Regions from separate parts of the Streptomyces sp. NPDC028991 genome, predicted to be linked through region 3. Evidence: riboswitches for the same ligand, from Rfam matches in the RefSeq annotation. Region 3 holds a riboswitch; each other region holds the start of a gene.
The links. Region 3 has a riboswitch for cobalamin ahead of ACZ4V1_RS21380 (ribonucleoside-diphosphate reductase subunit alpha). Riboswitches for the same ligand answer to the same signal wherever they lie in the genome.
Positions count from the first base shown of each region.

Region 1: linked by a shared signal. The riboswitch ahead of ACZ4V1_RS18495 ((2Fe-2S) ferredoxin domain-containing protein) and the one ahead of ACZ4V1_RS21380 (ribonucleoside-diphosphate reductase subunit alpha) in region 3 are both predicted to bind cobalamin.
Region 2: linked by a shared signal. The riboswitch ahead of ACZ4V1_RS21850 (energy-coupling factor ABC transporter permease) and the one ahead of ACZ4V1_RS21380 (ribonucleoside-diphosphate reductase subunit alpha) in region 3 are both predicted to bind cobalamin.

Region 1 is NZ_JBVHVP010000008.1:84,857-92,285, forward strand. Features, by position in the region: gene ACZ4V1_RS18480 (NACHT domain-containing protein) at 483-3,365, opposite strand; gene ACZ4V1_RS18485 (hypothetical protein) at 3,407-3,865, opposite strand; partial or broken gene ACZ4V1_RS18490 (hypothetical protein) at 3,942-4,240, opposite strand; gene ACZ4V1_RS18495 ((2Fe-2S) ferredoxin domain-containing protein) at 4,377-4,781, opposite strand; cobalamin riboswitch at 4,844-4,992, opposite strand; cobalamin riboswitch at 5,203-5,380, shown strand; gene ACZ4V1_RS18500 (ABC transporter substrate-binding protein) at 5,469-6,434, shown strand; gene ACZ4V1_RS18505 (FecCD family ABC transporter permease) at 6,431-7,429, shown strand, end outside.
Region 2 is NZ_JBVHVP010000011.1:41,051-48,479, reverse strand. Features, by position in the region: gene ACZ4V1_RS21870 (FAD-binding and (Fe-S)-binding domain-containing protein) at 1-650, shown strand, start outside; gene ACZ4V1_RS21865 (DUF7144 family membrane protein) at 827-1,303, opposite strand; gene ACZ4V1_RS21860 (chloride channel protein) at 1,585-2,958, shown strand; gene ACZ4V1_RS21855 (potassium channel family protein) at 3,045-3,530, shown strand; cobalamin riboswitch at 3,658-3,842, shown strand; gene ACZ4V1_RS21850 (energy-coupling factor ABC transporter permease) at 3,873-4,580, shown strand; gene ACZ4V1_RS21845 (energy-coupling factor ABC transporter substrate-binding protein) at 4,577-4,945, shown strand; gene cbiQ (cobalt ECF transporter T component CbiQ) at 4,946-5,695, shown strand; gene ACZ4V1_RS21835 (ATP-binding cassette domain-containing protein) at 5,854-6,669, shown strand; gene ACZ4V1_RS21830 (MFS transporter) at 6,697-7,429, opposite strand, start outside.
Region 3 is NZ_JBVHVP010000010.1:175,904-183,332, reverse strand. Features, by position in the region: gene ACZ4V1_RS21390 (GlxA family transcriptional regulator) at 1-865, opposite strand, end outside; gene ACZ4V1_RS21385 (ribonucleotide-diphosphate reductase subunit beta) at 1,135-2,148, opposite strand; gene ACZ4V1_RS21380 (ribonucleoside-diphosphate reductase subunit alpha) at 2,148-4,538, opposite strand; cobalamin riboswitch at 4,661-4,810, opposite strand; gene ACZ4V1_RS21375 (GNAT family N-acetyltransferase) at 4,885-5,391, opposite strand; gene mctP (monocarboxylate uptake permease MctP) at 5,464-7,074, opposite strand; gene ACZ4V1_RS21365 (DUF3311 domain-containing protein) at 7,071-7,328, opposite strand.

The DNA.
Region 1 (7,429 bases), on a different contig from region 3:
CGCGGGGGGGGGGGGGGGGAGGGGGTGGGGGGGGGGGGGGGAAGGGGGGGGGGGGGGGAGGGGGGGGGGGGGGGGGGGGGGGGGGGGGGGGGGGGGAGGGGGGGGGGGGGGGGGGGGGGGGGGGGGGGGGGGGGGGGGGGGGGGGGGGGGGGGGGGGGGGGGGGGGGTTGCGGGGGTGCCCCCCGCCACGAGTGATCTGCCGATTCGGCTGACGGATCCTGTGGTGTGCATCGTTGCCTGTTCCCCCCTGGTCGGGTGTGTCCGGTCGGGGGTGAATGTAGCCGCCACACGGGGTGGTGGCGTGAGGGCCGAACTAGCCACAAATGATCACGAAAATGATCAGGGAGGGGCTTATTCCGCCCCTGGCGCAGACCGTTGCCGGGGTGAGACGGAGCGGCGGGGCGTCCTCCTTCACGACCCCCGCGTTGCGTCCGCGCCCGCCCCTGCCTTCTGGCGCGCCGAGGGGCTCGTCGAGGCAGGCGTCAACGGACCCGGTACAGGTCGAGAGTCGTCAGCGTGGTCGCGGCGTTGGTCCGCTGCGCCTTGTCGGCCCGGGGGTCGTCGGCCAACGCGGCCAGGAGCCGCAGGCCCGCGGCGCGGTGGCCGTCCAGCATGGCCAGGGAGCGCGCGGCGACGGCTCTGGCGTCCGCGGGAGCCGTGGGGTCCGCGGCGAAGGCCGAAAGGAGTTCGGCCGAGCGTTCTTCTCCGCGCTCGGCCAGATTGGACGCCGCGGTGATCCGGTCCCATACCGGGACGCCGCCGTCCCGGGCGATGCCGAGGAGCAGGACGGCCGCTTCCTCGCGGTGCCCCTCCAGCTCGGCCAGCGCCACGGCGGCGTCCACGCGGTGGTGTGCCTCCGTGGCCGTGTCGGCCGCGATGCCGGCGAGTGGTCCAGCGGCCTCGCCCTGGTGGGTGGTGGAGCGGGCCAGGAGCCGGAGCGCGCCCAGCCGGCAGCTCAGATGGCGACCACGGCCGGTCACGACGGGCAGGACCAGTTCCGCGGCGGCTTCCGCGTCCACCTCGGCCAGTCTCTCGGCGGCCGTCAGATGGGAGTGGCTTCCGGGCGGCGACTCCCGGGCCAGCTCGGTGAGCAGGCGGGCGGCGCGATCCCGGCAGCCGGCCACCCCGGCCAGTGCCAGGGCAGCCGCTGCCCGGTCATCCGGTGTCGTGCCGCTGTCTCCCGCGAACGCGGTGAGCAGGCCCACTCCGTCCTCCCGGTGAGGCTGGTCCAGCTCGGCGAGGTACCGGGCAGCGGTGACGGAGCCGTACTGGGCGAGGCCGAGCAGCAGCGCGGCACCGGACTCGCGGTGCCCGTCCAGCCCGGTGAGCCAGTGGGCCGCCATACAGCGGAGGTGGTCCTCGCTCCCGGGATCCATGGCGCACTCGGTGAGCAGCCGCACCCCGAGCGAGCTGTGACTGCCGAGCCGGGCCAGCACCCGGGCGGCGCCGAGAACGCTGTACGGGTTCGGTGCCAGGTCCTCGATGAGCCGGAGGAGCAGCGTGGCCCCGGCCGTCTCGTGGCCCTCCAGCCCGGCCAGGATCTCGGCGGCCCAGCCGCGGTGGTCCAGTCCCAGCGCGCCGTCACCGGCGAGACGGGTGAGCAGCCGCGCGCCGTCGTCGAGGTGGCCCTCCAGCTCAGCGAGGTACCAGGCGGCCTCCACCCGGCTGCGGTCGTCCACCGTGGGGCGGTTCGCGTACCCGGTCAGCCACTGTGCGGCCTTCTGCCGCGGGAGGCTGCTGCCGAGCTGGAGTTGCGCCTTGAGCAAGTGGTATCCGGTGATCTCGGCGGATCCGAACAGGTCCTCCAGGGCCCGCAGCGTGGCCGTTGCCAGAGGCGCCTCCGAGGCCAGCAACGCGTCGAGGAGGAAGCCCAGGTAGGACGGCTCCAGGCCCAGCGGGTCCAGGGGCTGGATGCCGGACGTACGGCGGCTCGCCCGGCGCAGTCTGTCGCGCAGCCGCTGGGCGGGGAACAGCCGGTCGAAGAGCAGCCTGCGGGCCTGGGGGTCGCGGGTGGCGTGCCGCGCGGCGTGGTACTCCAGGAGTGTGCGGTGCAGGAACTCGACGTCGCCGCCCTGGCCGGCCAACAGGCCGCAGGAGCGCAGCAGCGAGGCCAGCAGCGCGTCCCACAGCGGTGATTTGACCTTGTCCGGTCGTCGGGCGTGCGGGTGCGCGGTGAGGATCGCGGTGGCCGGGGCCCGGTTCCCGCTGATCCTTTCGTGGGCCAGATGATCGATGAGGACCGGCAGGTGTTCCCGGGCGCGCTCCGCGGCCTGCTGGACGGTGCGACGGTCCTCCGGGACCTGATAGCGGCTGACCAGGGTGTGGATGGCACGGTCGTGCAGGTCGCTGACGCCCTTGTGGACGTTCTCCTCGTAGAGCAGTTCGACGAAGGACCGGAAGACTCCGGCCCGGCCGTCGGGCAGGGGGCGATCGGTGTCGGCCTCGTACAGATGGCACAGCATGGCGGTCATCAGAGGGATGCGGGCCAGTTCCTCCAGCCGGGTCCGGCGGACACCGTGCAGGAACGCCCGGACGTGACGGTCGGCGTCGGGCAGAGCGCGCAGACGTCTGTGCGCGTAGGTGCGCACGTCGTCGTCCGTGAAGGGCTCCAGCGTGAAGTGGTCGGCGGCGCGGGGCAGCCGGTCGAGTTCGCCGCCGGGCAGGGGGCGGGTCGCGACGAGGAACCGGTAGGGCGTGTCCGTCTGCACGGCTTCGCGGGCGAGGCGGTCGAGGAGGGACACCCGGGCCGTCCGGTCGGGCACCTCGTCAAGGCCGTCGACCATCACCAGCCACCGCGCGCCGAGACGCGGAGGGCGGCGGAAGAAGTCCTCGGTCAACACCTCGCGCAGCCCGAAGGGACCGTACTCCTCGGTCACCGCGTGCGCCAGGGCGGGCGCCAGCAGGGGCGCACCCACCAGGTCGCCGGCGCGGACCAGCACCGGGAAGGCGGGTGCCGGGGAGGCGGGGTCCGCCTCCGTCGTCAGCAGGTGCCGGGAGGCGGACAGCAGGTGCTGCCGCAGCAGCGTCGACTTGCCGTGGCCCGGTCCGGCCAGCAGGACCCGGATCGGTCCGTCGCCGGTGAAGACGTGTTCGGCGGCCGCGGGAGCCCGCGCGGCCCGGAGCGAGGTGCGCCGCGGCACGTAGACATCGGCCAGTGACGGCGCGTCGAGCTCCGGTGCCAGCCCGGGGTGCGGAAGTTGATCGGCTGCCGACCGGACGGCTCTCAGGTACGAGCCGAGCCGGTGCCCGGGGCCGCTCGTCCGCACGGCGCGGTGACCGTCCCCGGGCTCCGGCGCGGAAGCGTAGTACGTGATGCTGTCGGCGTGCCCGACCGCGAATCCTCCAGTGGTGGCCGAGACGACCATGTCTGCCGTGACGTGCGGGGCCTGACCGCCTCCGAGCCCGCTCAGCCCTGCTGCGGACCCGGCTGCGGAGGGGTTCCGACGGTGACGTCACGCATCTGCACCGCCGCCGCGGAACCGTGATCGGCCCGGATGTCCACGTTGCCGCGGATCGTCGGGCCGTCGGCGGGCGCCTCCGCTCCGTCCGCCGGGGCGTGTGTCTGCAGCAGGGCCCGCAGGATCTCGGCGGCCTCCTCGCGCTCGGAGGCGCTCAGATTCTCCAACGCCTGCTCGAAGCGGGCCTGCCAGGCGCCTTGCTGGCCGCTGCGCACGCCGGCCCGTTCGTCGTCCGGTACGGCTTCCAGCGCGGCCGCACTATGGTCGAGCCGTTCCAGCTCGACGCGCTCACGCTCCCCGTCGCCCCGGGCGAACCACCGCGCGACCGACTGCTGCAGGCCCTGCCAGGCGCTGGTCCCGGCCGCTTGGACGACCGCCGCGCCTCCGGCGGCGGCCAGCGCGGCCATACCCTCCGCCAACATCCAACCGCCCCCGTTCGTCACCGTGTTCGACATGCGAGACGGTAGTGCACCGCGCGGCACGTCACCTCGCGTTCCACCGGATTGACGTCGGGCGCGCGGTCCGCGCCGCTGAGCGGCGGCAGTTCTTTCCCGTGCGCGGACCACCCGCCGGCCCCTCGGGCTCATCGGCCGTCCGCCCGCCGACGCGGGCGGCGGTCTCACGCAGCCGGGTGTGGGCCGCGTCGTGGGTGTGCACGGGTGCCACCACATGGCCTCCCGCGACGGCACGGCCTCGTACGGCGGCTCCACCACGCGTACGCCGGCGAGCGGCGCCAGGAGCCGGGCCGGGCGCGCCTGGTCCAGGGCGATGCGGCGGGGCCTCGTCGACAACGCCGGTGGGGGGCGAAGAGGCCGCCGAGGCCGGCCCCGTTCATGCGGGGCGGGGGTGACGGACGCGGCTGAGGCACCGGCGGTCGTGCCCGGTTCCCGTCCTGCCTCCGGCTCTCCGTCCGTACGGTCAGGGGGCCGTACGCCGTCGCGGCGGCGTGATGGCGTACAGGTCGAGAATGTCCGGCAGGGGTGCCACGCCCGGCCCGCCCGCGCGTGCCCACGCGGCGATGTCCTCGGTCGCGTCCGGGTCGTTGACGAGCCCCAGCCAGACGGGCCGGGCACCGGCGGCGCGGCCTTCGGCGGAGGGCTGTACGACGATGACGTTGGCCTGGTCGCAGACGTCGAGGCAGTCGGAGACGCGTACCGGTGCCGCGGCGCGCAGGCGCTCGGTCTGGGCCGTGTGGTCGACGCCGGTCACTTTGGGGCTGCCGCAGCAGCAGTCGCGGCACACGACGATGCGGCACGGCACCGGGGCGGTGGCCGTTGCGGCCCTCGTGTCGTCCGTCGTTCGTCCGGCCGGCGTTGCGGGCATGCGGTGCCGTCCCTCTCTCCGGGGAGATCCGCCCCGGTGGTCCGTCGAGGTAGCGACCGCGTGAGTCTCCTGGCTCTCGGGTCAATGCTCGTCCCTGCCTTCCCACCCGTTGCCGGGCAGTGGCCTGTCGGGACTCGCTCGCCGATCACAGTGGCGGGACCGCGCCGGATTCGCACCGGCTTCCTCGTTCCGCCGTCGCCTTGTCGTCGGCCATCATCCCACCCCGGGACGCCGCACCGCCCGCCCGGTACCGGCCTTCGGTCCGACTCCTGGGCGTGAGGGGGCCGTCGCGGGCCGACGGGCCGGGCGGGCCAGCCGCAGAAGAGTGCGCTGCCACCCCCGTACCAGGCTGTCCGCGAGGCGTGCGGGAGGCTCGGGGCGTGCGGCCGGGTCCGCACGCCCTTTCGCCGTCGGCTCGGGGAAACGTAGGATCACCTGGTCATCGCCGCGACGGGAGACAGGAAGCCGGTGCGAATCCGGCACGGTCCCGCCACTGTGACCGGGGAGCGCCCCTCCGACACGCCACTGCGCCCCGCGCGGGAAGGCGGAGGGAACGTCGATCCGGGAGTCAGGACACTGGTCCGTCGCGGGCCCGATCCGAGGAGCGCGGACTCCAGGAGGCTTCACGTGTCCCAGCTGTTCACCCCTGCCCGCACGCGCGGGTTCCTTCGTGCCACGGCCGCCGCCATGGCTCTTTCGTCAGTACTGCTGACCACCGGCTGCGGTCCGTCCGACGAGGGCGGCGGGGACGCGAAGGCCACCACGGCCGTGCCCACCGGCTTCCCGGTCACCATCGACAACTGCGGCGTGAGGACGACGTACGACAGGCCGCCGTCACGGGTGGTCACCATCCACCAGCACCCGGCGGAACTCATGCTCGCCCTCGGCCTGAAGGACCGGATGGCCGGCACGGCCTTCCCCGACTCCGCCGTCCTGCCCGAGCTGAAGAAGGACTACGAGGCGATCCCCGAGCTGGCGGAGAAGGAACCGTCGTTCGAGACGGTCCTGGACGCCGAACCCGATCTCGTCTACGGCGGTTACGGCAGCGCCTTCGCCGAGAACGAGGGCCGGTCCCGCAAGGCGTTCGCCGACGCCGGCATCGACACCTACCTCAACCGCGAGTACTGCGGCGAGAAGCGGGTGACGATGCGGGACACCTACGACGAGATCCGCGCCATCGGCAGGATCTTCGGTGTCCCGGACCGGGCCGACAGGCTGGTCACCGACCTCGAGGACCGCGTCGGCAAGGCCGCCGCCGAGGTCGCGGGCGAGCCAGAGGTGCCCGTCTTCCTCTACGACAGCGGCGACAAGAGCGCGTTCACCGCGGGCGGCAAGAGCCTGGGCACCGAGCTGATCCGGCTGGCCGGCGGCGAGAACGTCTTCGCCGACCTCGACGACGTCTTCGGCGACGTCTCCTGGGAGCAAGTCGTCGAGCGCAGGCCGGAGGTCATCGCCATCTACGACTACGCGGGCGCCGGAAGCGTCGAGGAGAAGAAGAGGTTCCTGCTCTCCCAACCCGCGCTCGCCGACGTGCCCGCCGTCAGGAACAAGCGGTTCGTCGTCCTGCCGCTGACCGCCACCCTGGTAGGAATCCGCTCGGCCTACGCGGTCGACGACCTGGCCCGCGGACTGCACCCCGAGAGCTTCCGGTGACCCAGGCCGCCACCGACACGTCCACCGAACGGACGGCTCAACGGTGGAAGACGACCGAGCCAGGGGCGGGCCGTACGGGGTTGGCGGTCACGCTGCTCGTACTCACCACCCTGCTCGTCGTCTCCGCCACGGCGGGCCTCGCGATCGGCTCCGTCCGGGTGCCGCCCGGCGAGGTGTGGGGCATCGTGACGCACGCGCTGGGTGCCGACTGGCAGGAGCCCGGCTGGTCGCGGGCCCGGGAGACCATCGTGGTGGACGTGCGGGCGCCGCGGGTACTGCTCGGTGCGGTCACCGGCGCCGGCCTGGCGGTGGTCGGCACCGCGCTACAGGCCCTGGTGCGCAACCCGCTCGCAGAGCCGTACCTGCTTGGCGTCTCCTCGGGGGCGTCCCTCGGCGCGGTCGCCGTGATCGTCTTCGGGGTCACCCTCTTCGGGCCGGTCTCCCTGTCGGTGGCCGCCTTCGTGGGCGCCCTGGGCGCGCTCCTGCTCGTGTACGCCACCGCGCGCACCGGCGGACGCATCACCTCGTCGCGGCTCGTGCTGTCCGGAGTGGCGATCGCGGCGGTGCTCACCGCGGTGCTCAATCTGCTGCTGCTCACCACCGACCGGGGCAACGAGGCCCGCGCGGTCCTCGCCTGGACCCTCGGCGGCCTCGGCGGGGTCAACTGGGGCACCCTGTGGCTGCCGGGCGCGGCCCTGCTGCTCGGCGTCGGCGTCCTCATGGCCCAGGCGCGCAACCTGAACCTGCTGCTGGCCGGCGAGGAGGCGGCCACCACCATGGGACTGGACGTGGCCCGCTTCCGCGCCCGCCTGTTCGTCCTGCTCTCCCTCGTCACCGGCGTACTGGTCGCGGCGGCCGGACCGATCGGCTTCGTCGGCCTGATGATGCCCCACATCGTGCGCCTGTTCGTCGGCGGCGACCACCGCCGGGTCCTGCCGACGGCGGCACTCGGCGGAGCGGTCTTCCTCATCTGGGCGGACATCGCCGCACGGACG
Region 2 (7,429 bases), on a different contig from region 3:
TGGAGCCGAGCTGCACGGCCGTGTTCCGGGCGGACGCGGCGGAGATGTTCCCCGGGGACCAGGACGTGCTGAGGCTGCGCGACCAAACGGTGACGCTGTCCGAGCTGCTCACCGAGCACTCCCCCGGCTACGAGCCGCCGCGGGTGCCCGACCGGTCCGCCCGGGCGCTGGCCCAGGTGCACTGCCACCAGCACGCGGTGCTCGGCTGGGAGGCCGACCGGGAACTGCTGCGCCGGGCCGGGGTGGACGCCGAGCGGCTGGACTCCGGGTGCTGCGGCCTGGCCGGCAACTTCGGCTTCGAGCGCGGCCACCTGGACGTCAGCGAGGCGTGCGCGGAGCGGGTGCTGCTGCCGCGGCTGCGGGAGGAGGACGAGGCGACCGTCGTGCTCGCCGACGGCTTCAGCTGCCGGACACAGATCCACGAGTTCGACAGCGGCGGGCACGAGGGCGTGCACCTGGCGGAGCTGCTGGCCTCGGCGCTCCCCCACGCCGCCGGTGACGCGGACGTGCCGGGCAGCGCGTACGGCACCGCGCCGGGCGCCCGGCCGGTGGCTCCGGGGCCCCGGACCAAGGCTCTGGCCCTCGCGGGCACGGGACTTGCCGCCGCCGTCGCGGCGACGGCACTGACGCGAGTCCTGCGACGCCGCTGAGCAGCGACACCTGAAACACCTACGCCATCACCGACGCCCCGCCGAGCACCGGCCCGCGGCCCGCGGCCCGCGACGCCACCGAGCCCAGGGTCCGGCGCCAGGCGCACCGACGCCCCGCCGGTGCTCGGCGGGGCGTCGGTACGCTCGCGGTGCTCAGGCCCGTCGGCACGCGGTGCTCAGACCCGTCGGCCGGCGTGGTCCGCCTGCTCCTGGCGGCTGGCCAGCGCCCAGATCACGAACACGTCGATCGCCATCATGATCACGGCCCAGACGGGCGCGTACGGCAGGAAGAGGAACTGGGCGACGAGGCTCAGCGAGGCCAGGACGATGCCCGCGAAGCGCGCCCAGGCCATGTCCTTGAGCAGGCCGTAACCGGTGGCGAGCACCAGGGCGCCCAGGATGACGTGGATGACGCCCCAGCCGGTGAGGCTGAGTTCGTAGACGTAGCTGCCCACGCGGGCGTACACGTCGTCCTCGGCGATGGCCGCGATGCCCTGCAGGACGGCGAGGGCGCCGTTCAGCAGCATCAGTACGCCCGCGAAGACGACGCCGCCGGTCACCCAGCCGCCGGCGCGGTCCGCCGATCGCGGGGGCCGCGGTCCGTCGGCGCCGTGGGACGGCGTGCCGGGAGAAGGTGCGGCGTGCTGGCTCATGAGCGGAGTCCTTTCTGCGGGTCCCCGTACGGGACTGCGCCCACCGGCACCCCGGGGCGCCGACAGGTCACTCCGAGCCTGCGGGCACCCGCCCCGCCCGGCCATGTGGGCCCGCCGAACGGGTGATCCGGGTTCGGTCGTGCCGGAGCGCACGGTCGTCCGCAACGGAATCGTGCGGGTGCGCCCCTCGCGCGCCTCACGTTTACTGAGGCGCACATGCGAACGCGCGCGACGGACCGTCGGACCAGGTGCCGAGGGGCGAGGTGGACCGAGGAGGGCCCGTGACGACTCAGCCCCCGCCGGCGAACGCGGTGCCGGCCCGGGCCGAGCAGTCCCTGCGGCGCACCCTGCTCAGCCCCGGCTATCTGCGGTTGTTGCTGCTGTGTGTACTGCTGGGCGTCCCCATCGCGCTGGCCTGCTTCTTCTTCGTCGGTCTCCAGCACGAGTTCCAGCACTGGGTGTGGACGTCGCTGCCGGAGGCCGCCGGTTACGACGCCCCGCCCTGGTGGTGGCCGCTGCCCGCACTGGTGCTGGCGGGGCTGATCCTGGCGCCGATCGTGACCCGGATGCCGGGCGGCGGCGGCCATCTGCCGGTCAACGGGCTGGGCGGCGCGCCCGTCGGCCCGCGCGCGCTGCCCGGCGCCGTCCTGGCGGCCCTCGCCACGCTGCCGCTCGGCGTGGTGCTGGGACCGGAGGCTCCGCTGATGGCCGTCGGCAGCGGGCTCGCGCTGCTGGCGGTGCGGCGGGCGGGCGCGGCCGGGGACCCGCGGGCGGGCGCGATCCTGGCCACGGCGGGCTCCACCGCCGCGATCTCCACCATCCTCGGCGGCCCGGTGGTGGCGGCGGTGCTGCTCATCGAGGGGGCCGGGCTCGGCGGGGCGCAGCTGGTCGCCCTGCTGCTGCCCTGTCTGCTGGCCAGTGCGGCGGGCGCCCTGGTCTTCACCGGTTTCGGTGAGTGGACCGGCCTGAGGATCGGCGCGCTGGCCCTGCACGACGTGCCGCCGGGCGCCAACCCGGACGCGGGCGACTTCCTGTGGGGCGTCCCCACGGCGGCGCTGATCGCCGTACTGGTCACGTTCGCCCGCGAGCTGGGTTACCGCACCGTCTCCTGGACACGGCACCGCACCGCCGTACGCACCGTCGCCTGCGCCACGGCGGTCGGCGTCTGCCTCACCGCGTACGCCCTGATCACCGGCCGTTCCCCGGCGGAGGCGGCACTGTCCGGGCAGGCCACCCTGGCCCAGCTCGCCGCGCATCCGCACGCCTGGTCCGTGGGCGCCCTGATCGCGCTCGTGGCCTGCAAGGGGCTGGCCTGGGGCATCGCGCTGGGCAGCCTGCGCGGGGGCCCGATCTTCCCGGCCGTACTGCTGGGCACGGCGACGGCCATGGCCTGCTCCGGCCTCCCCGGCTTCGGCGCGGCCCCGGCCCTCGCCCTGGGTATCTCCGCCGCGTCGGCCGCGGTGACCGGGCTGCCGCTGGCCAGCTCGGTGCTGGCGGTGTTGCTGACCGGCGCGGACGCGTACGACCAGATGCCGCTGATCGTCACCGCGTCGGTCGTCGCCTTCGTCGTCACCCAGCTGGTACGCCGGACCGCACCGGAACCGGCGTCCGCATCGGCACCGGCGTCGGGCCCGGCCGCGGAGACGGGACGGTGACCGAGCGCCGCGCCACCCACGAGCGCGGGGGCCGCACGGGCGGCAGCCGGCCCCGGACCGCCTGGCGCGCGGCCCGGCCCTGGCTGATGCGGGCCGGCGTCGCGGGGGGCGTGGTCGTGGCCTACTTCCTGCTTCCCCTGGACCACCTGGGCCCGCAGCGGCCCCTGCTGAGCTGGCTGCTGTTCGCCCTGATGCTGACCGCCGTGGCGGCGCTGCTGCTGAGGCAGATCCGCCATGTCCTCCTCGAACGCCCGGACACCCGGCCCGGTGTGGTCATCACCCTGCTCATCGTCCTCTCCGTGCACGTCTTCTCGGCGACGTACTACGCCCTCGCCAAGCAGCCGGGCGAGTTCACCGGCCTGGGCACCCGCGTCGACGCGCTGTACTTCACCGTGGTGACGCTCGCCACGGTCGGCTACGGGGACATCACGCCGCGGGGCCAGGCCGCGCGGGTCGTGACGGTCCTGCAGATCGTCTACAGCTTCGTGTTCCTCACCGCCGCCGCGACCGCGCTCACCCAGCGGATGCGCGACGTGGTGGTCCGGCGGACGGGCCGGGGCCGGCCGGGCTGACGCGAGTGCCCCGTCCGGGCGAGGAGCGGCGCCGGCGGCCGTTTCCGCAGCCCCGGGGTCTGTCCGCGGGAGCGGCGGCACGCCCGGCCGGACCGGAGGCCCGCTTGTCACCACCCTCGAGGGAGCACTACTGTCGCCACGCCTTGGTGAACGGGAAATCCGGTGTGATGCCGGTGCGGCCCTCGCCACTGTGAATCGGGAAGTCCGGCTCCGGCCCTCACGGGCAGCCACTGGGTTCTTGTGACCCGGGAAGGCGGAGCACGGGCGGTGGTACCCGTAAGCCAGGAGACCGGCCAAGGCGCGTCGTCCATCCACGAGGTGCTGGAGAGGGTCTGCTGAGCCATGCACATAGCCGAGGGCTTTCTGCCACCGGCGCACGCGATCGCCTGGGGTGTCGCGTCCGCGCCGTTCGTCGTACACGGAGTCCGTTCACTCACCCGTGAGGTCAGGGAGCATCCGGAGAGCACCCTGCTCCTCGGCGCCGCCGGGGCCTTCACGTTCGTCCTGTCGGCCCTGAAACTGCCGTCCGTCACCGGGAGTTGTTCGCACCCGACCGGCACCGGTCTGGGCGCCATCCTCTTCCGTCCGCCGATCATGGCGGTACTGGGCACCATCACCCTGCTCTTCCAGGCACTGCTGCTGGCGCACGGCGGGCTGACCACCCTCGGCGCCAACGTCTTCTCGATGGCGATCGTCGGCCCCTGGGCCGGATACGCCGTATACCGGCTGCTGCGCCGCTACGACGTGCCGCTGATGGTCGCGGTGTTCTTCGGGGCGTTCGTCGCCGACCTGTCCACGTACTGCGTCACCAGCGTGCAACTGGCGCTGGCGTTCCCGGACCCGGGCAGCGGGTTCCTGGGCGCGCTCGGCAAGTTCGGGTCCATCTTCGCCGTCACGCAGGTTCCGCTCGCGGTGAGCGAGGGGCTGCTCACGGTGGTCGTGATGCGACTGCTGGTGCAGTCCAGCAAGGGTGAACTGACCCGGCTGGGCGTTCTGTCGGCCAAGTCCGGCAAGACCACGTCCGGCGAGCGGGAGGCGGTGGCCCGATGAGCCGCAACGCGAAGATCAACGCCCTGCTGCTGCTCGTCGTGGCCGCGCTCGCGGTGCTGCCGCTGGTGCTGGGTCTCGGCGACCACAAGGAGGAGCCGTTCGCCGGCGCCGATGCCGAGGCGGAGACGGCGATCACGGAGATCGAGCCGGACTACGAGCCTTGGTTCTCGCCGCTGTACGAGCCGCCGTCCGGGGAGATCGAGTCGGCGCTGTTCGCCGTGCAGGCCGCGATCGGCGCGGGCGTGCTGGCCTACTACTTCGGGCTGCGCCGGGGCCGGCGACAGGGCGAGGAGCGGGCAGCGGCAGCGCTGCGGGACGTCCCGGCGGGCGACGTTCCCGCGGGCGACGTTCCCGCGGGCGACTGAGTGCTGCCGATCGACGCGGCGGCGCACAGCAGTCGCTGGCGCCGTCGCCATCCGGTGGACAAGGCCGTGCTCGGACTGGGCCTGACCGTGCTCGCGATCTCGCTGCCGCCCTGGCCCGGCGCGGCGCTGGTCCTGGTGACGGCGCTCGCCGTGCTCCTCGGCGCGGCGCGGGTGCCCGGACGTCGGCTGTGGCGGGCGTACCGCGTTCCGCTGGGCTTCTGCGTGACCGGGGCGCTGCCGCTGCTGGTACAGGTCGGTGGCCCGGGCGGGTTCCTGACGGCGGCGGACGGCGGCCCGGTGCGCGCCGGTGAACTTCTGCTGCGCACCTCGGCGGCCTCCCTCGGAGTGCTGCTGTTCGCGTTCACCACGCCGATGTCGGATCTGCTGCCCCGCCTGGTGCGGGCCGGGGTGCCCGCGCCGGTCGTCGACGTGGCGCTGGTGACGTACCGCATGAGCTTCCTGCTGCTGGACTCCGTGCACCGGGTCAGGCAGGCGCAGGCCGCACGGCTGGGCCACACCACCCGGGCCGCCGCCTGGCGTTCGCTCGGCGGGCTGGGAGCGACGGCGTTCGTGCGGGCCTTCGACCGGGCGGCGCGGCTCCAGACCGGTCTGGCGGGGCGCGGCTACGACGGCACCCTGCGCGTCCTGGTGCCCGAGGCCCGCGTTTCGGTGCCCTTCACGGCGGCGAGCGTCGCACTGCTGACGGCGCTGGCCGCGCTCACCCTCGTACTGGAAAGGCACCTGTCGTGAGCGAGTCGACGGAGTCGGAATCGGAACCGGAACCGGAATCGATGGGATCGGAGCCGGCGAGAGCGGAATCGACGGGAGCGGAGCCGACGGTGGCCGAATCGACGGGAGCGGAATCGACGGGGCCGGAGGCGACGGGGCCGGAGGCGTCAAAGGCGGCCCTGGTCGCGCTGCGGGGCGCGTCCTTCGCGTACGAGGAGGGACCGGACGTGCTCGTCGGCCTGGACTTCGCGGTGTGCGAGGGGCGTGCGCTCGCGCTGCTGGGCCGCAACGGCAGCGGCAAGACCACGCTGATGCGGCTGCTCAGCGGCGGACTCCGGCCACGTGCGGGGACGTTGGCGGTGGGCGGTGAGCGGGTGACGTACGACCGCAAGGGGCTGACCCGGTTGCGGACCACGGTGCAGCTGGTGGTGCAGGACCCGGACGACCAGCTGTTCGCGGCGTCGGTGGCCCAGGACGTGTCCTTCGGCCCGCTGAACCTGGGCCTGTCCGACACGGAGGTCCGGTCCCGGGTCGAGGAGGCGCTCACCGCCCTGGACATCACGGCGCTCGCCGACCGGCCCACCCACCTGCTGTCGTACGGGCAGCGCAAGCGGACCGCGATCGCCGGAGCCGTTGCGATGCGGCCCCGGGTGCTGATCCTGGACGAACCCACCGCCGGACTGGACCCGGACGGCCAGGAACGGCTGCTGGCCACCCTCGACCGGCTCCGCGCGGGCGGCACCACCGTGGTGATGGCCACCCACGACGTCGACCTCGCCCTGCGCTGGTCCGATGACGCCGCCCTGCTCACCCCGGCCGGTGTGCACACCGGCCCGACGGCCCCGACGCTGGCCCGCGCCGAACTGCTGCGGCAGGCCGGGCTGCGCCTGCCGTGGGGCGTCGCGGCGGCCCGGCTGCTGCGCGCGCAGGGCCTGTTGGCGGACGGGGCGACGGGCCCCCGTACGGCGGAGGAACTGGCCGCCCTGACCGGCTGAAGGAGCGCCGGGCGGGGCGGCTCCGACTCACCCGGCCGAGTCGCTGTACTCCGCGTCCCGTTCCCCGGCCGGCTTCTCCTCCCGCCCCTGCCGGGTGCCGCGGCGGCCGGGAAGGACGGCGAGGACGATCAGGGTGCCGGCGGCCATGATGATCCCGCCGACGAGGCTGGTCGTGGCGACGCCGTGGGCGAAGGCCTGGTTCACGGCGTCGGCGAGGGCCTCGGCCTGCTGCGGTCCGGCGGCGGGGTTCGTGGCGAGCCGCTCGGCGACGGCCAGTCCGCCGCCCACGGAGTCCTGGGCGGTGTCGAGCGCGTCCGCCGGGAGCCGGCCTCCGACCAGGTCGGCGAGTTCGTCCCGGTAGGCGGTGCCGAGCAGGGAGCCCAGCACGGCTATGCCGAGCGAGCCGCCGAGTTCCAGCGCGGTGTCGTTGGCACCGCCGCCGACACCCAGTTCGCTCTCCGGGAAGGAGCCCATGATGGTGTCGGTGGCCGGGGACACGCTCAGCCCGATCGCGAGGCCGAGCAGCAGCATCGGGGCCAGGAAGTCGGCGTAGGTGGAGTCCTTCTCGACGAGGGCCAGCAGGAAGACCCCGACGGTGCCGATCACCATGCCGGAGCCCACCATCGCCTTGACGCCCAGCTTCGGGGTCAGCTTCCCGGTCACCGCGGCGCCGACGAACACGGCCCCGGCCAGCGGCAGCAGCCGTACGCCGGTCTCCAGGGCGCCGTAGCCGAGCACGAACTGCAGGAACTGCGTGGCG
Region 3 (7,429 bases):
CGGTGCGCCACGCGATCGCGTCCATCGTCTCGTCCGTCGCCTCCAGCAGACGCTGGGCCAGCAGTACGCGCTGGCGCAGGATCCAGCGGTAGGGAGTCGTACCCGTCTCCTGCTGGAAGCGGCGGGCGAAGGTGCGCGGGGACATGTGCGCCCGCGCAGCGAGCTGCTCGACGGTGACCTCCTCGTCGAGGTGCTGTTCCATCCAGGCCAGCACCTCGCCGACGGTGTCGCAGGAGGAGCGCGGCAGCGGCCGTTCGATGTACTGCGCCTGACCGCCGTCCCGGTGCGGCGGTACGACCATGCGCCGGGCGATCCTGTTGGCGACGTCCGTGCCCTGTTCCTTGCGGACGATGTGCAGACAGGCGTCGATGCCGGCGGCCGTGCCGGCGCTGGTGAACACCGGATCCTCGTCGACGTAGAGCACGTCGGGCGAGACGGCCACCCGGGGGTACTGCCGGGCCAGCTCGGCCGCATGGTGCCAGTGCACCGCGCACCGCCGCCCGTCCAGCAGCCCGGCGGCCGCCAGCACGAACACCCCGGAGCACACGCTGAGCACGCGCGCGCCCCGGTCCACCGCCCGCCGCAGGGCCTCCAGCAGCTCGGGCGGGTACTCCCGGCGGACGTAGTCGCTCCCCGCCGGCACGGTGATCAGGTCGGCCTCCTCCAGCCGGTCGAGCCCGTACGGCGTGGAGACGGAGAGCCCGCCGACATGGGTGCTCAGCTCCGGGCCCTCGGCGGAGACCACCGCGAAGTCGTACCCCGGCAGTCCCTCGTCGCTCCGGTCGATGCCGAAGACCTCGCAGACCACGCCGAGTTCGAAGGGATGCGCGCCGTCCAGCAGGACGGCGGCCACGTTCTGCAGCATGCCCGCCATTGTGCCTGGGAAGTGGCAGGAAATCGAGGCCCTACGGCAGTCCTGCCACTCCCGGTAAGGAGTCTGGGGCGCGACAGTGGTGACATGACCGGAAACCAGATAGAAGCCCTGATCGGAATGCTCGTGACCTTCGGACTCCTGTTCCTCATGGTCCTCCCGTCGGTGATCGGCATCGTGCGCGACCGGCGCATCGACCGTCAGCTCAGGGAGGCCCAGGAGGGGGCGGGGACGGGCAAGGAGACTCGGCAGGCTCCGAGGACTCAGAAGTCCTCGGACAGGTCGACGGTGCCCTCCACCGCCACCTGGTACGCCGAGGGGCGCCGCTCGAAGAAGTTGGTCAGCTCCTGAACGCCCTGGAGCTCCATGAAGGAGAAGGGGTTCTCGGAGCCGTACACCGGGGCGAAGCCGAGACGCGTCAGGCGCTGATCGGCCACGCACTCCAGGTACTGCCGCATCGAGTCGGTGTTCATGCCCGGGAGGCCGTCACCGCACAGGTCGCGCGCGAACTGCAGCTCGGCCTCGACGGCCTCCCTCAGCATGCCGGTGACCTCCTGCTGGAGGGCGTCGTCGAACAGCTCCGGCTCCTCCTTGCGCACGGTGTCGACGACGTCGAAGGCGAAGGACATGTGCATCGTCTCGTCCCGGAACACCCAGTTGGTGCCGGTGGCCAGGCCGTGCAGCAGACCCCGGCTCCGGAACCAGTAGACGTAGGCGAAGGCGCCGTAGAAGAACAGGCCCTCGATGCACGCGGCGAAGCAGATGAGATTGAGCAGGAAGCGGCGGCGGTCGGCCTTGGTCTCCAGGCGGTCGATCGACTCCACCGAGTCCATCCACTTGAAGCAGAACTCCGCCTTCTCGCGGATGGACGGGATGCTCTCCACGGCCGCGAAGGCGGCGGCGCGGTCCTCCGGGTCGGGCAGGTAGGTGTCCAGCAGCGTCAGATAGAACTGGACGTGGACGGCCTCCTCGAAGAGCTGGCGGGACAGGTACAGCCGGGCCTCGGGCGAGTTGATGTGCTTGTAGAGGGTCAGCACCAGGTTGTTCGCGACGATCGAGTCGCCGGTGGCGAAGAAGGCCACCAGCCGGCCGATCAGGTGCTGCTCCATGGGGCTGAGCTTCGCCAGGTCGGCGACGTCCGAGTGGAGGTCGACCTCCTCCACGTGCCAGGTGTTCTTGATGGCGTCCCGGTAGCGCTCGTAGAAGTCGGGGTAGCGCATGGGGCGGAGGGTCAGCTCGAAGCCAGGGTCGAGCAGGTTCTTGGTGTTCTCGGTCATTACTGGCAGGCCTCGCAGGACTCGGGGTTTTCCAGGGAGCAGGCGACCGCATCGGGGTCCGGGGTGGCCTGCGCGGGGACGGTGGCCCGGGCTGCCGCGCGGGCGATACGGGTCGCCGGGCGCGAGCGCAGGTAGTACGTGGTCTTCAGGCCCCGCTTCCAGGCGTACGCGTACATCGAGGAGAGTTTCCCGATGGTCGGCGTCTCCAGGAAGAGGTTCAGGGACTGGGCCTGGTCGAGGTACGGGGTGCGGGCGGCGGCCATGTCGATCAGGCCGCGCTGCGGGATCTCCCAGGCGGTGCGGTACAGCGCGCGGACGTCCTCGGGGATCCAGGAGAACCCCTGTACCGAGCCGCCCGCCTCGCGCAGCGCCTCGCGGGTACGGGCGTCCCACACGCCGAGCCGCTTGAGGTCCTTCACCAGGTACGAGTTGACCTGGAGGAACTCACCGGACAGCGTCTCGCGCTTGAACAGGTTGGAGACCTGCGGCTCGATGCACTCGTAGGCGCCCGCGATGGAGGCGATGGTGGCGGTCGGCGCGATGGCCAGGAGCAGGGAGTTGCGCAGCCCGGTCGTGGCCATGCGCTCGCGAAGCGCCGCCCAGCGCTCCGGCCAGGCGGGCTCGACACCGTAGTGGTCGGGGTGCAGCACACCCCGGGCCGTACGGGTCTTCTCCCAGGCCGGCAGCGGGCCGTTCCGTTCCGCGAGGTGGGCGGAGGTCTCGTACGCGGCGAGCATGATCCGCTCGGCGATGCGGGTGGAGAGGGCCTTGGCCTCCGGCGAGTCGAAGGGCAGACGCAGCTGGAAGAAGACGTCCTGGAGGCCCATCGCGCCGAGGCCGACCGGGCGCCAGCGGGCGTTGGAGCGGCCCGCCTGCTCGGTCGGGTAGAAGTTGATGTCGACGACCCGGTCCAGGAAGGTGACGGCCGTGCGGACGGTGTCGTCCAGACGCTCCCAGTCGATGTCCTGGGAGGCCGGGTCCACGAAGGCGCTCAGGTTCACCGAGCCCAGGTTGCAGACCGCCGTCTCCCCGTCGTCGGTGACCTCCAGGATCTCGGTGCAGAGGTTGGAGGAGTGGACGACGTGACCGGGCTCCGCCGTCTGGTTGGCGGTGCGGTTGGCGGTGTCCTTGAAGGTCATCCAGCCGTTGCCGGTCTGCGCGAGGGTGCGCATCATGCGGCCGTACAGCTCACGGGCGGGCAGGGTCTTGCGGGCGAGGCCGGCCTCCTCCGCCTCGCGGTAGGCCGCGTCGAACTCCGCGCCCCACAGGTCGGTCAGCTCGGGCACGTCCACGGGCGAGAACAGCGACCACTGCCCGTCGGCGTCCACCCGGCGCATGAACTCGTCGGGGATCCAGTGCGCCAGGTTGAGATTGTGCGTGCGGCGGGCGTCCTCACCGGTGTTGTCCCGCAGCTCCAGGAACTCCTCGATGTCCGCGTGCCAGGTCTCCAGGTAGACCGCCGCCGCGCCCTTGCGCCGGCCGCCCTGGTTCACGGCGGCGACCGAGGCGTCCAGCGTCTTCAGGAACGGGACGATGCCGTTGGAGTGCCCGTTGGTGCCGCGGATCAGCGAACCCCGGGCGCGGACGCGGGAGTAGGCGATGCCGATGCCGCCCGCGTGCTTGGAGAGGCGGGCGACCTGGTGGAGGCGGTCGTAGAGGGAGTCCAGCTCGTCCCTGGGCGAGTCCAGGAGGTAGCAGGACGACATCTGGGCGTGCCGGGTGCCGGAGTTGAACAGGGTGGGGGAGGAGGGGAGGTAGTCGAGGCGGCTCATCAGCCCGTAGAGCGCGGCCACCTCGTCGACCGAACGCGTGGTGTCGTCCTCGGCGAGGCCGGCGGCCACCCGCAGCATGAAGTGCTGGGGCGTCTCGACGACCTTGCGGGTGATCGGGTGCCGGAGCAGGTAGCGGCTGTACAGGGTGCGCAGCCCGAAGTAGCCGAAGCGGTCGTCGGCGGCCGGGTTGACCAGCGCGTCCAGCCGGTCCGCGTGCAGCCGGGCGAACTCGGCGGTGCGGTCGGCGATCAGGCCCTCGCGGTGGCCGGTGGCGACCGACTCGGTGAAGGAGGTGACGCCCTGCGAGGCGGCCTCGGCGCGGATGGCGATGGTCAGCAGCCGGGCGGCCAGCCTGGAGTAGACCGGGTCCTCCGAGATGAGCCCGGCCGCCGCCTCCGTGGCGAGCTCCCGCAGCTCCGACCCGTCCGCACGGGCGGACCGGCCGCGCAGCGCGGCGGCGGCGACCCGGCCCGGGTCGGCGTCGGGGAGATCGGCGGTCAGCTCGGTCAGGGTCCGCAGCAACGCGGCACCGGGCCCGTCGGGCTCCTCGGCGGACACCGGGGCCGCTGAACTCGTCACCGGGGCCGCTGAAACCGGGTCGGCTGGCGCGATGGTCACGTGGGGCACTCCCTCGCTCGGCACGGGGCCTGGGGGAGGGCGGGGCAGCTCACGAGCGCACGCGGCGTCGCGTCCACCGGCCCACTCCACGAGGCCCGGACGTCAGGCACCCGGACCGGGACGGTACGGGCGCACTGTCGGCAGGTCCTCGGACTGAAGCCAGTGCGCGCTCACGCAGATACGACGGACACGCGAACACGCACAAGTACACCGTTGCGGGACAGTTCCGGATTCGCACCGGATTCCCCTGCGGCGACAGCGAGCATGAGCATACATCTTGTGCCGTGCTCGGTGAGCACCCCCACATGTTGTGTCGCGGTGGGCTCCTGAAGGGGCCGCGCTGGTTTCAGAGCGTCAGCTCATAGGTGAGCAGGGTGATGTCGTCGAGCTCCGGCAGCGGGTTCCAGTCGCGGCCGGGGGTGCGGACGAAGCCCAGCCGTTCGTAGAGGCGGTGGGCGGTGCGCATGGTGCGCTGGGTCGACAGCACGACGCGCGCACAGCCCTCGACGGCCCGGGCACGGTCGACGCAGGTCCGTACGAGGGCCTCGCCCACCCCGCGTCCGCGTGCCTCGCGGGCGACGGCGAGCATCCGTATCTCGGCCTCGCCGGGCCGGGCGATGTCGGCCATGGGGCCACCGGACGGCACGAAGGTCACGCCGCCGAGCACCCGGCCGTCCGCCGCGGCGACCAGCACCTCGGCGCCCGCCGCACGCTTGGCCACGTTCCTCAGCTCGCCGAGGTACGCGTCGCTCTCCCCGAAGTCGAGGAGGCCGTCCCGCAGATAGGCCTGCGCGGTGATCTCACCGAGGGCGTCGTACTCGTCCGTTGCCGCCTGCCGGATCACGAAGTCCATGCGGCCGAGTGTGCCCGACGGGTACGACAACGGGCCGCCGGATTTCTCCGACGGCCCGCCGCTTGCCAGGGGTCAGTGCGAGGTGCCCGCCGTGGCCGGCGGCAGCTCCACCTCGACGCCCGGGTCGCCCGCGTCCGCCGTGTAGTCGCCCGGCTTCGTCTCGTCGACGCCGTCGGGGGCCTTGACCGCCCGCATGACGAAGGTCAGGACCACGGTGACCAGGATGTTCAGCACGAAGGCGGTGAGGCCGATGTAGCCGATCTCGCCGATGCCCGGGATCTCCTTCGAGGAGCCGCCGAAGTGCTTCTGCGTCGGCGAGGCGACACCGTACGCGGCGACCGTGCCGTAGATCATGCCGACCGCCCAGCCGCCGAGCAGCGCCCAGCGGTGGAACCAGCGGGTGAACAGGCCGCCGACCAGGGCCGGGAAGGTCTGCAGGATCCAGATGCCGCCGAGCAGCTGGAAGTTGATCGCGACCGTCTTGTCCATGCCGAGGACGAAGACCAGCGCGCCCACCTTCACCATCAGGGACACCAGCTTGGAGACCTTGGTCTCCTGGGCCGGGGTGGCGTCCGGCCTGATGAAGTCCTTGTAGATGTTGCGGGTGAAGAGGTTCGCGGCCGCGATCGACATGATCGCCGCCGGGACCAGGGCGCCGATGCCGATCGCCGCGAACGCCACGCCGGCGAACCAGTCCGGGAACATGTTCTCGAACAGCTGCGGGATCGCCAGCTGCCCGTTCTCCACGTTGACCCCGGCCGCGATCGCCATGAAGCCCAGCAGCGCGAGCAGGCCGAGCATCAGCGAGTACAGCGGCAGGATGGTGGTGTTGCGGCGGATCACGTTCCGGCTGCGCGAGGACAGCGTCGCGGTGATCGAGTGCGGGTACATGAAGAGCGCGAGCGCCGAGCCGAGCGCCAGGGTGGCGTACGTCCACTGGCCGCCGTGGTCGGGCACCAGCCCGCCCTTGCCGGACTCGGTGAACTTGTCGCTCGCCGAGGCGAAGATGTCGTCGAAGCCGCCCAGCTTGATCGGGATGTAGATGATCGCCACCGCGATCACGATGTAGATCAGCGTGTCCTTCACGAACGCGATCAGCGCGGGCGCGCGCAGCCCCGACGAGTAGGTGTACGCGGCCAGCACACCGAAGGCGATGAGCAGGGGCAGGTCCTTGATGAACCAGTTGGTGTCCTTGCCGCCGCCGACTCCCATGACGTCCAGCACGGCCTGGATGCCGACCAGCTGGAGTGCGATGTAGGGCATCGTCGCCAGGATGCCGGTGACGGCGACCGCCAGCGACAGTCCCTTCGAGCCGAAGCGGCCGCGCACGAAGTCCGAGGTCGTCACGTACCCGTGCTTGTGGGAGACCGACCACAGCCGCGGCAGGAAGGTGAAGATCAGCGGGTAGACCAGAATGGTGTACGGCACCGCGAAGAAGCCGGCCGCGCCCGCCGCGTAGATCGCGGCGGGGACGGCCACGAAGGTGTACGCCGTGTACAGGTCGCCGCCCAGCAGGAACCAGGTGACCCAGGTGCCGAACGAGCGGCCGCCGAGGCCCCACTCGTCGAGGCTCTGGTCGTTCGCGGCCCGGCGCCAGCGGGCGGCCAGGAAGCCCATCGCGGTGACGAGGACGAAGAAGAAGATGAAGACGGCGAGTGCGACGCCGTTCACGCCGTCGTTCACTTGGCCCCGCCTTCCCGGCGGGCGCGCTGGTCACGCTGCCACAGCTTGTACGCGATCACCGTGAGCGCGGTGGAGATGAGCACCCACGCCATCTGGTACCAGTAGAAGAACGGTATGCCGATGAAGGCCGGGTCTGTCTTCGCGTACGAACCGACCCACAGCATGGCGACGAACGGTGCTGCCAGGCAGAGGCCGATGACGACGCGCACCGGCGTCACCACCGGCCCTCTGCTCACTTCTGGGGCTTGTGACATGCGGTGGCTCCGTCCCCTCGCTGATCACCTCGTGCAGTGCGCACGAAATGTAGGTGACGGTGTCGAGAAAGCGGAAGCCCTTGTCCGTATATCGGTCCTCA